Regions from separate parts of the Aliiglaciecola litoralis genome, predicted to be linked through region 3. Evidence: predicted binding sites of a transcription regulator. Region 3 holds the regulator's gene; each other region holds the start of a gene.

Region 1 (2,278 bases), on a different contig from region 3:
GGGATGACAAGTAGGTGAGCGTCGCGGGGATGACACTTCGAAGTGGCCTCAGGGTGGCATTTGTCAATGGTATGCTGCGAATGACAACTGTTTGTGCACGAAGAGACGACACTAGGTCGTCTTTTTGCGTTTAGTCATCCTAAAGAACAGTCACTAATTAATCACCTCAACCGTCATCCTCGAAGTGCTCTTGGTCGAGGATCTGTTGGCATGACTATTAAAGCAGCACGAGACTACCAGTCAGGCGAAAAATCTGGGTCAATAAACCGCTTACCTGTATCCAACTTAGCAATGCGATCCATTTCATCTGGCGTTAGCCGAAGCTCTTTTGCCGCAAAGTTTGATTCGATATGTGCTTTGTTTGTCGATGCTGGGATGGGCACTAACCCTTGTTGTAATTGCCAAGCAAGGGCAACCGATGCAACTGAGACACCGTGTTCATCGGCGATATCATTTAGCACTTTGTCTTCCATAATCTTACCATTACCCAGCGGCATGTAACCTACAACCGTGATGTCGTGACGCTGACAAAATTTTACTAAGTCTGTATTTTGGAAGTAAGGATGCACTTCTACTTGATTACAGGCAATATTTTCTTTACCTATAACTGAGAAGGCTTCTTCTAGCAGTGGCGCGGTGAAATTAGACAACCCGATCGCTCGGGTATAGCCCTTATGCATGCAATCGACCAGTGATTTTAGATAGCTTTCTATTGGCACCTTACGATCTGGAGAAGGCCAGTGAATTAATAGTAAGTCAACATAGTCGGTTTGTAATTTATCGAGACTCTCCTCAACACTACTGACAAACTTTTCAGCATTAAAGTTATCGAACCACACCTTTGTAGTAAGGAAAATGTCGTCACGTTTGACTGAAGAGTTGGCTATCGCTTCGCCAACAGTCTCTTCATTGCCGTATATTTGCGCCGTGTCTATGTGGCGAAAGCCAATTTCTAGGGCATCTGTAATCGCTTGCTTTAGAGATTCGCCTTCTAATCGAAAAGTACCAAATCCAGGGCTGGGTAGAGTTACCTGATACATAGTTTCTCCTTCATAATTAAATAAGTATTGCGAGTTTGATACCATGAAATACTCGTGCCAAATCCTATTTAATTGATTTTTATAGAATAATCTCAATATGGATTTTATGATTGGAACTAAAATTTACGATTTTTGAAATTCTTTCACTCTTTATTCATCTGATATTTTGTGCAGAAGTAAACTTTTCTGTCTTGCGTTGTGCGGGATAGTTGAAGTGATGACGATAATAATACTGGATCTTTTCAATATTTAGGTTGCGTATATCTAAGAGCTAATCTATAATTCGCGACCCTTTATTTATATGGGAAGCCGATCGAGCAAACAATCTCAGTGTTTTGCGAGGCGCTTGACCCAAATTTGAGAGAAGAAAATGGCTAAGAAAATCACTGGCTTTATTAAGCTACAGGTTGCAGCTGGTTCTGCTAACCCAAGTCCACCAGTTGGTCCTGCACTAGGTCAAAAAGGTGTTAACATCATGGAATTCTGTAAAGCGTTTAACGCCGCTACAGACAGCCTTGATAAAGGTGCTCCAGTACCTGTTGTTATCACAGTATATGAAGACCGTTCATTTACCTTTGAAACCAAAACTCCACCTGCATCTTACTTGTTGAAGAAAGCAGCAGGCATCAAGAGTGGTTCTGGTCGTCCTAACACTGAAAAAGTGGGTAAAGTGACGCGCGCGCAATTAGAAGAAATTGCAAAGACTAAAGAACCTGATCTGACTGCAGCCGATCTTGAAGCTGCTGTTAACACCATCGCTGGCTCTGCACGCAGCATGGGTTTGGTAGTAGAGGGCTAAGACATGGCTAAATTATCTAAGAAAATGCGCGCTATTCGCGAGAAAGTCGACGCAAATAAAGAATACGAAATCAATGAAGCGGTTGCTTTGTTGAAAGAACTTGCCACAGCTAAATTTGCTGAAAGTGTAGACGTTTCAGTAAACCTTGGTATTGATGCACGTAAATCTGACCAAAACGTTCGTGGTGCAACTGTACTACCAAACGGTACTGGTAAAGACGTTCGCGTAGCGGTATTTACTCAAGGCGCAAACGCTGAAGCAGCGAAAGAAGCTGGTGCTGACATCGTTGGTATGGAAGACCTTGCTGATCTAGTGAAGAAAGGCGAAATGAACTTTGACGTAGTTGTTGCTTCTCCTGATGCAATGCGCGTTGTTGGTCAATTAGGTCAAATCCTAGGTCCACGTGGTCTTATGCCTAACCCTAAAACGGGTACGGTTA
Region 2 (2,278 bases), on a different contig from region 3:
GTTTTGCAACTTGTGATATTCATGCTCAATGGTCTTATCAAGTTGCGCAATGCTCTCTAACAGCTCACTTTTTTCATTGATAACTGTCGTTAGCGTTTCAGCGTCTCGCGTACTAATAAGATGCAGTTCGGACTCAAGCAACCCCGTCAGGGTGTCAAGGTGTTGTTTTTGTTTTTCGAGGTGAGGTATTAAGTTTTTCATTTAGCTTTGCTTTAGTTATGTGAAGCTAAACGATTTGGCATCAAAGTGAAAAGTATTAGTCTTTAATGCCAAATATTTGTGCTTCAAGAGTGCTAATTTTTTGTGCTAACACATCTGGGTTAACACGATACTCACCATTTTGGATGGCTTTTTTGAGTTTGTCGACTTTTTCCTGATTTACAGGTGCATCAGTCGACTTCTTTTGCACCTGACTCAACTGCTGTGCAGATTGTGTCAAGGATACAGAATCTTGTCTTGGTGCCGCAGCCGCTTGCGCTTGTTTCGCCGTTGACTGGGCAGCAGTTTGATTTTGGGCTTGTTGTTGATTAAGCCTCTGGTTCTCTAACTGCGGCTTTTGATTGCCGTTGTTTACATTGTTAACTGTCATAATGACCTCGAATACCTAAATTACCTCACATTGTGTATCGGCCTCTGATTGAGGATCTTTAGTGCTAATTTACAAAAAAGTGTATATCGGAAACAAGGCTAGCACCCACAAGGTTCCTATAGTGTACGCTAATTCACTTAGATCTGCACCTCTACTTGTCTAGTATCAACTACTTGCGCATGCACTAATTTTTGTGAACGACTGTTTTTAACCGCAATAGTGTCGCCAAGATTACCGTCTTGTTGGGCGATCCCGGATGCTTTTATGTTCACCCCGCCGCCGCTGGCTATGATCACAATGCTGTCACCTTTACATACGAAACACAGTTGACCAGGCACTATGGGTTGCCCTGGGCGACTGCGCTTTTTTAATCTCGCTCCTAAAACCGTATTCACATCAGAAAACGTGCTGGTGCGGATCAAGTTTTTGTCCATCATTACCAATTTTACACTATTTTCATTTAGCACAGCTCCCGGACTCATTGCTCGGGTGAGCACGACTACCGGTTGGATACGAACGGCTTTTACCATCAAATATAAATACCAATCATTATCAGGGCATTCTGCTCGCACGGTTATATTACTCTGACGCAAGGTTTCATCACTGGCACTGAAAACGTAGTCGCTTTGGCACTCAGGAATAACGATTCGAGTATCCAGTGGCGTTGCTTCAACGGACAGGCTAGTATCTTGGTTAACAGCACCTTGAGTTAGCGCTTGAAACACATAGTTTTTCGCAGATTCAAGAAGTTGTTGATGGGCTAAATTAATTTGTTCTGAAGCCGTTAAAGGTGCAGTGGTGGCCAGACCAAATGCGAGCAATACGTATTTGATTGTTCGAATTCGTAATTTTTTCATGTTCAGTTGCCGCCATTTTGTCTATGCTTATGAATTGACTGTATTTACCAATAAAAGCGTCAATTTTCAGTCGTTATCTCAGTGATAATCGGCATTTTATGCATTTATTGGTATTATTAATTGGTACGACGCAACAATTGTGCCTACTTTATTTTTGGGGTGGTCTATGTCAGGAATTCTTGACTCTGTAAATCAAAGAACGCAACTGGTTGGTCAAAACCGATTAGAACTTTTGCTGTTTAAATTAATTGGTAGACAGCGCTTTGGTATTAACGTGTTCAAAGTGCGCGAAGTTCTTCAATGTCCACCTCTAACGTCCATTCCCAAACAGAATGCTTTAGTTCGAGGGGTTGCGCACATCCGCGGTCAAACCATCTCAGTAATCGATTTAAGCATGGCAACCGGCGGTCGAAAAATAGAAGACGTGAGTAATGCCTTTATTATCATTGCCGAGTATAACCGCTCGGTTCAAGGATTTTTGGTTGGTTCAGTTGAGCGTATAATCAATACCAACTGGGATGCCATCATGCCGCCACCCAAAGGTACGGGTAAAGCCAGTTATTTAACGGCAGTGACTGAAGTTGAAAACGAATTAATTGAAATCCTTGATGTTGAAAAGATCCTCAATGAAATATCTCCGTTAAATGCGGAAGTAAGCGATGAGCTAGCCGCTGACTTAAATATGGCTCAAAATGCAGAGCAGGATAAAATTATTTTCATCGCTGACGATTCATCGGTTGCTCGAAATCAGGTCAAGAAAGCCCTTACTGCTTTAGGACTAAAAATAGAAGTCGCAAAAAATGGACTCGAAGCATTAGAAAGACTCAAGGAA
Region 3 (2,278 bases):
GGAGAACGGCGTCGAGTTGAAATTGCACGCGCCCTAGCCGCGGATCCCGAGTTCATTTTGTTAGATGAGCCTTTTGCTGGTGTTGACCCAATCTCGGTTAACGATATCAAAAAAATAATTCAACATTTGCGCGACCGCGGTATTGGTGTTCTGATAACCGACCATAACGTGCGTGAAACCCTTGATGTATGCGAAAAAGCATACATTGTCAGTCATGGTGAACTAATTGCCTCGGGGACTGCAGAAGAAGTATTAAACAATCAACAAGTGAGAGATGTATACCTAGGCGAGCAATTCAAGCTATAGTAAAGGTATGTCGAGTTTAACCAAAGCTTTCAGGCTAACTGAGTAAGAAAACAAAACATCAATGAAACCCTCGTTACAACTAAAATTTAGCCAGCAACTTACAATGACGCCGCAGCTGCAACAGGCTATCAGGCTGCTGCAGTTGTCTACGCTAGATTTACAACAGGAAATTCAAGAAGCATTGGAATCCAATCCGCTACTGGAAATGGAAGATAACTCCGATTTTCCAACTGGCGATTCAGCGCTTAAAGGCAATGACGACAAATTTTCAGAAGAGACAGCCACCGCCAGTGCCGATTCGATGGATACCAATGAAGCCTTAGAAAAAGGCGATATACCAGACGAGTTACCGATTGACAGCACGTGGGATGAATACATCAGCGCATCATCTGCACCAGCCTCTATTTCGTCTAGTGGTGGAGGTGACGACGATCAGATATTTCAAGGTGAAACCAGCGACAACATCCAAGATCATTTGATTTGGCAGATGCGTCTGACTCACATGTCAGAATTAGATACAGCGATTGCTGTTGCTATTATCGACTCAATTGATGAATCTGGATATTTAACCATTTCGACCGAAGAAGTGTTGGCCAGTCTAGATCATGATGACGTCGAATTAGATGAAGTGGAATGTGTCCTTAAACGCATTCAGATGTTTGATCCTATCGGTTCAGGTTCGCGCTCTCCGCAAGAATGTTTGATGGTACAACTTAATCAATTTGCGCCAGACACACCTTGGTTAGAAGAAGCAAAGTTATTAATTACCGAACATGCTGATTTGTTGAGCAGCAAAGACTATCGCACGTTAATGCGCAAAACCCGTCTAAAGGAAGATGAACTGCGTGAGGTAATGCGATTATTGCAAACCTTGAATCCTCGTCCTGGCAGCGCATTATTGATTGGCGAACCAGAATATGTCATTCCTGATGTATCTGTAATGAAAAAAAATGGACGTTGGCAGGTGGAACTTAATCCAGATAGTTTACCCAAACTGAATGTCAATCAACAATACGCGGCTATGAGTCGCAGTGCTAAAAATAGCAGCGATAGCCAGTTCATTCGCTCTCATATGCAAGAAGCAAAATGGTTCATTAAAAGCTTGGAAAGCCGCAACGATACCCTACTCAAGGTTGCTAACTGTATTGTACAGCAACAAGTCGGCTTTTTTGAACATGGCCCAGAGATGATGAAGCCTATGGTGCTAAATGATGTGGCTGAAATGGTCGATATGCACGAGTCAACGATTTCTCGGGTGACCACTCAAAAGTACATGCATACGCCCAGAGGTATTTATGAACTGAAGTACTTCTTCTCTAGTCATGTTGCAACAGATTCTGGAGGAGAATGTTCTTCCACTGCAATACGCGCTTTGATCAAGAAACTCGTCGCTGCAGAGCTTCCCAACAAGCCACTGAGTGATAGTAAAATTGCCGAATTGCTGGCTGACCAAGGTATTCAGGTCGCACGCCGGACAATTGCAAAATACCGGGAGTCGTTAAATATCCCACCGTCTAACCAACGCAAGAGCTTACTTTAAGTTCATCAACAGAAGGAATACGCTTTATGCAAATTAACCTTACTGGCCATCATGTAGAAATTACAGATTCATTGCGAGACTATGTAGACACTAAATTTACAAAATTGGAGCGACATTTCGATCACATCAATAATGTGCATGTGATCTTAAATGTAGAAAAGCTCAATCAGAAAGCGGAAGCTACTTTGCACCTTAGTGGAGCTGAAGTATTCGCCACTTCAGAGCACAACGATATGTACGCGGCAATTGATGCTTTGATCGACAAGCTTGATCGACAAGTGATCAAGCACAAGGAAAAAAGTAAGCGCCACTAACCTCCCATTGAATAAGAATCTTAATGGAAATTAAAGACATACTTTCTCCTGACTGCACCAGCTGTGCAGTTCAGGGGACAAGCAAGAAACGCATCTTAGAAGTCATAAGCCAAATTGC

What was found. The regulator sigma-54, encoded in region 3, starts transcription at its own class of promoters, with help from an activator protein. The targets are predictions, from matches to a motif close to GTTGGCACGNNNNTNGNNT.
Region 1: a site for sigma-54 is predicted at 1,084-1,102, ahead of dkgB (2,5-didehydrogluconate reductase DkgB). Genes of this name have one in related genera too.
Region 2: a site for sigma-54 is predicted at 1,575-1,593, ahead of flgA (flagellar basal body P-ring formation chaperone FlgA). Genes of this name have one in related genera too.

The regions. Positions count from the first base shown of each region.
Region 1 covers NZ_BAAAFD010000012.1:13,730-16,007, reverse strand. The annotation lists gene dkgB (2,5-didehydrogluconate reductase DkgB) at 234-1,040, opposite strand; gene rplK (50S ribosomal protein L11) at 1,411-1,839, shown strand; gene rplA (50S ribosomal protein L1) at 1,843-2,278, shown strand, end outside.
Region 2 covers NZ_BAAAFD010000005.1:245,839-248,116, forward strand. The annotation lists gene flgN (flagellar export chaperone FlgN) at 1-201, opposite strand, end outside; gene flgM (flagellar biosynthesis anti-sigma factor FlgM) at 257-589, opposite strand; gene flgA (flagellar basal body P-ring formation chaperone FlgA) at 727-1,446, opposite strand; gene ABD036_RS10940 (chemotaxis protein CheV) at 1,613-2,278, shown strand, end outside.
Region 3 covers NZ_BAAAFD010000020.1:18,164-20,441, forward strand. The annotation lists gene lptB (LPS export ABC transporter ATP-binding protein) at 1-306, shown strand, start outside; gene ABD036_RS18565 (RNA polymerase factor sigma-54) at 368-1,846, shown strand; gene hpf (ribosome hibernation promoting factor) at 1,873-2,160, shown strand; gene ptsN (PTS IIA-like nitrogen regulatory protein PtsN) at 2,184-2,278, shown strand, end outside.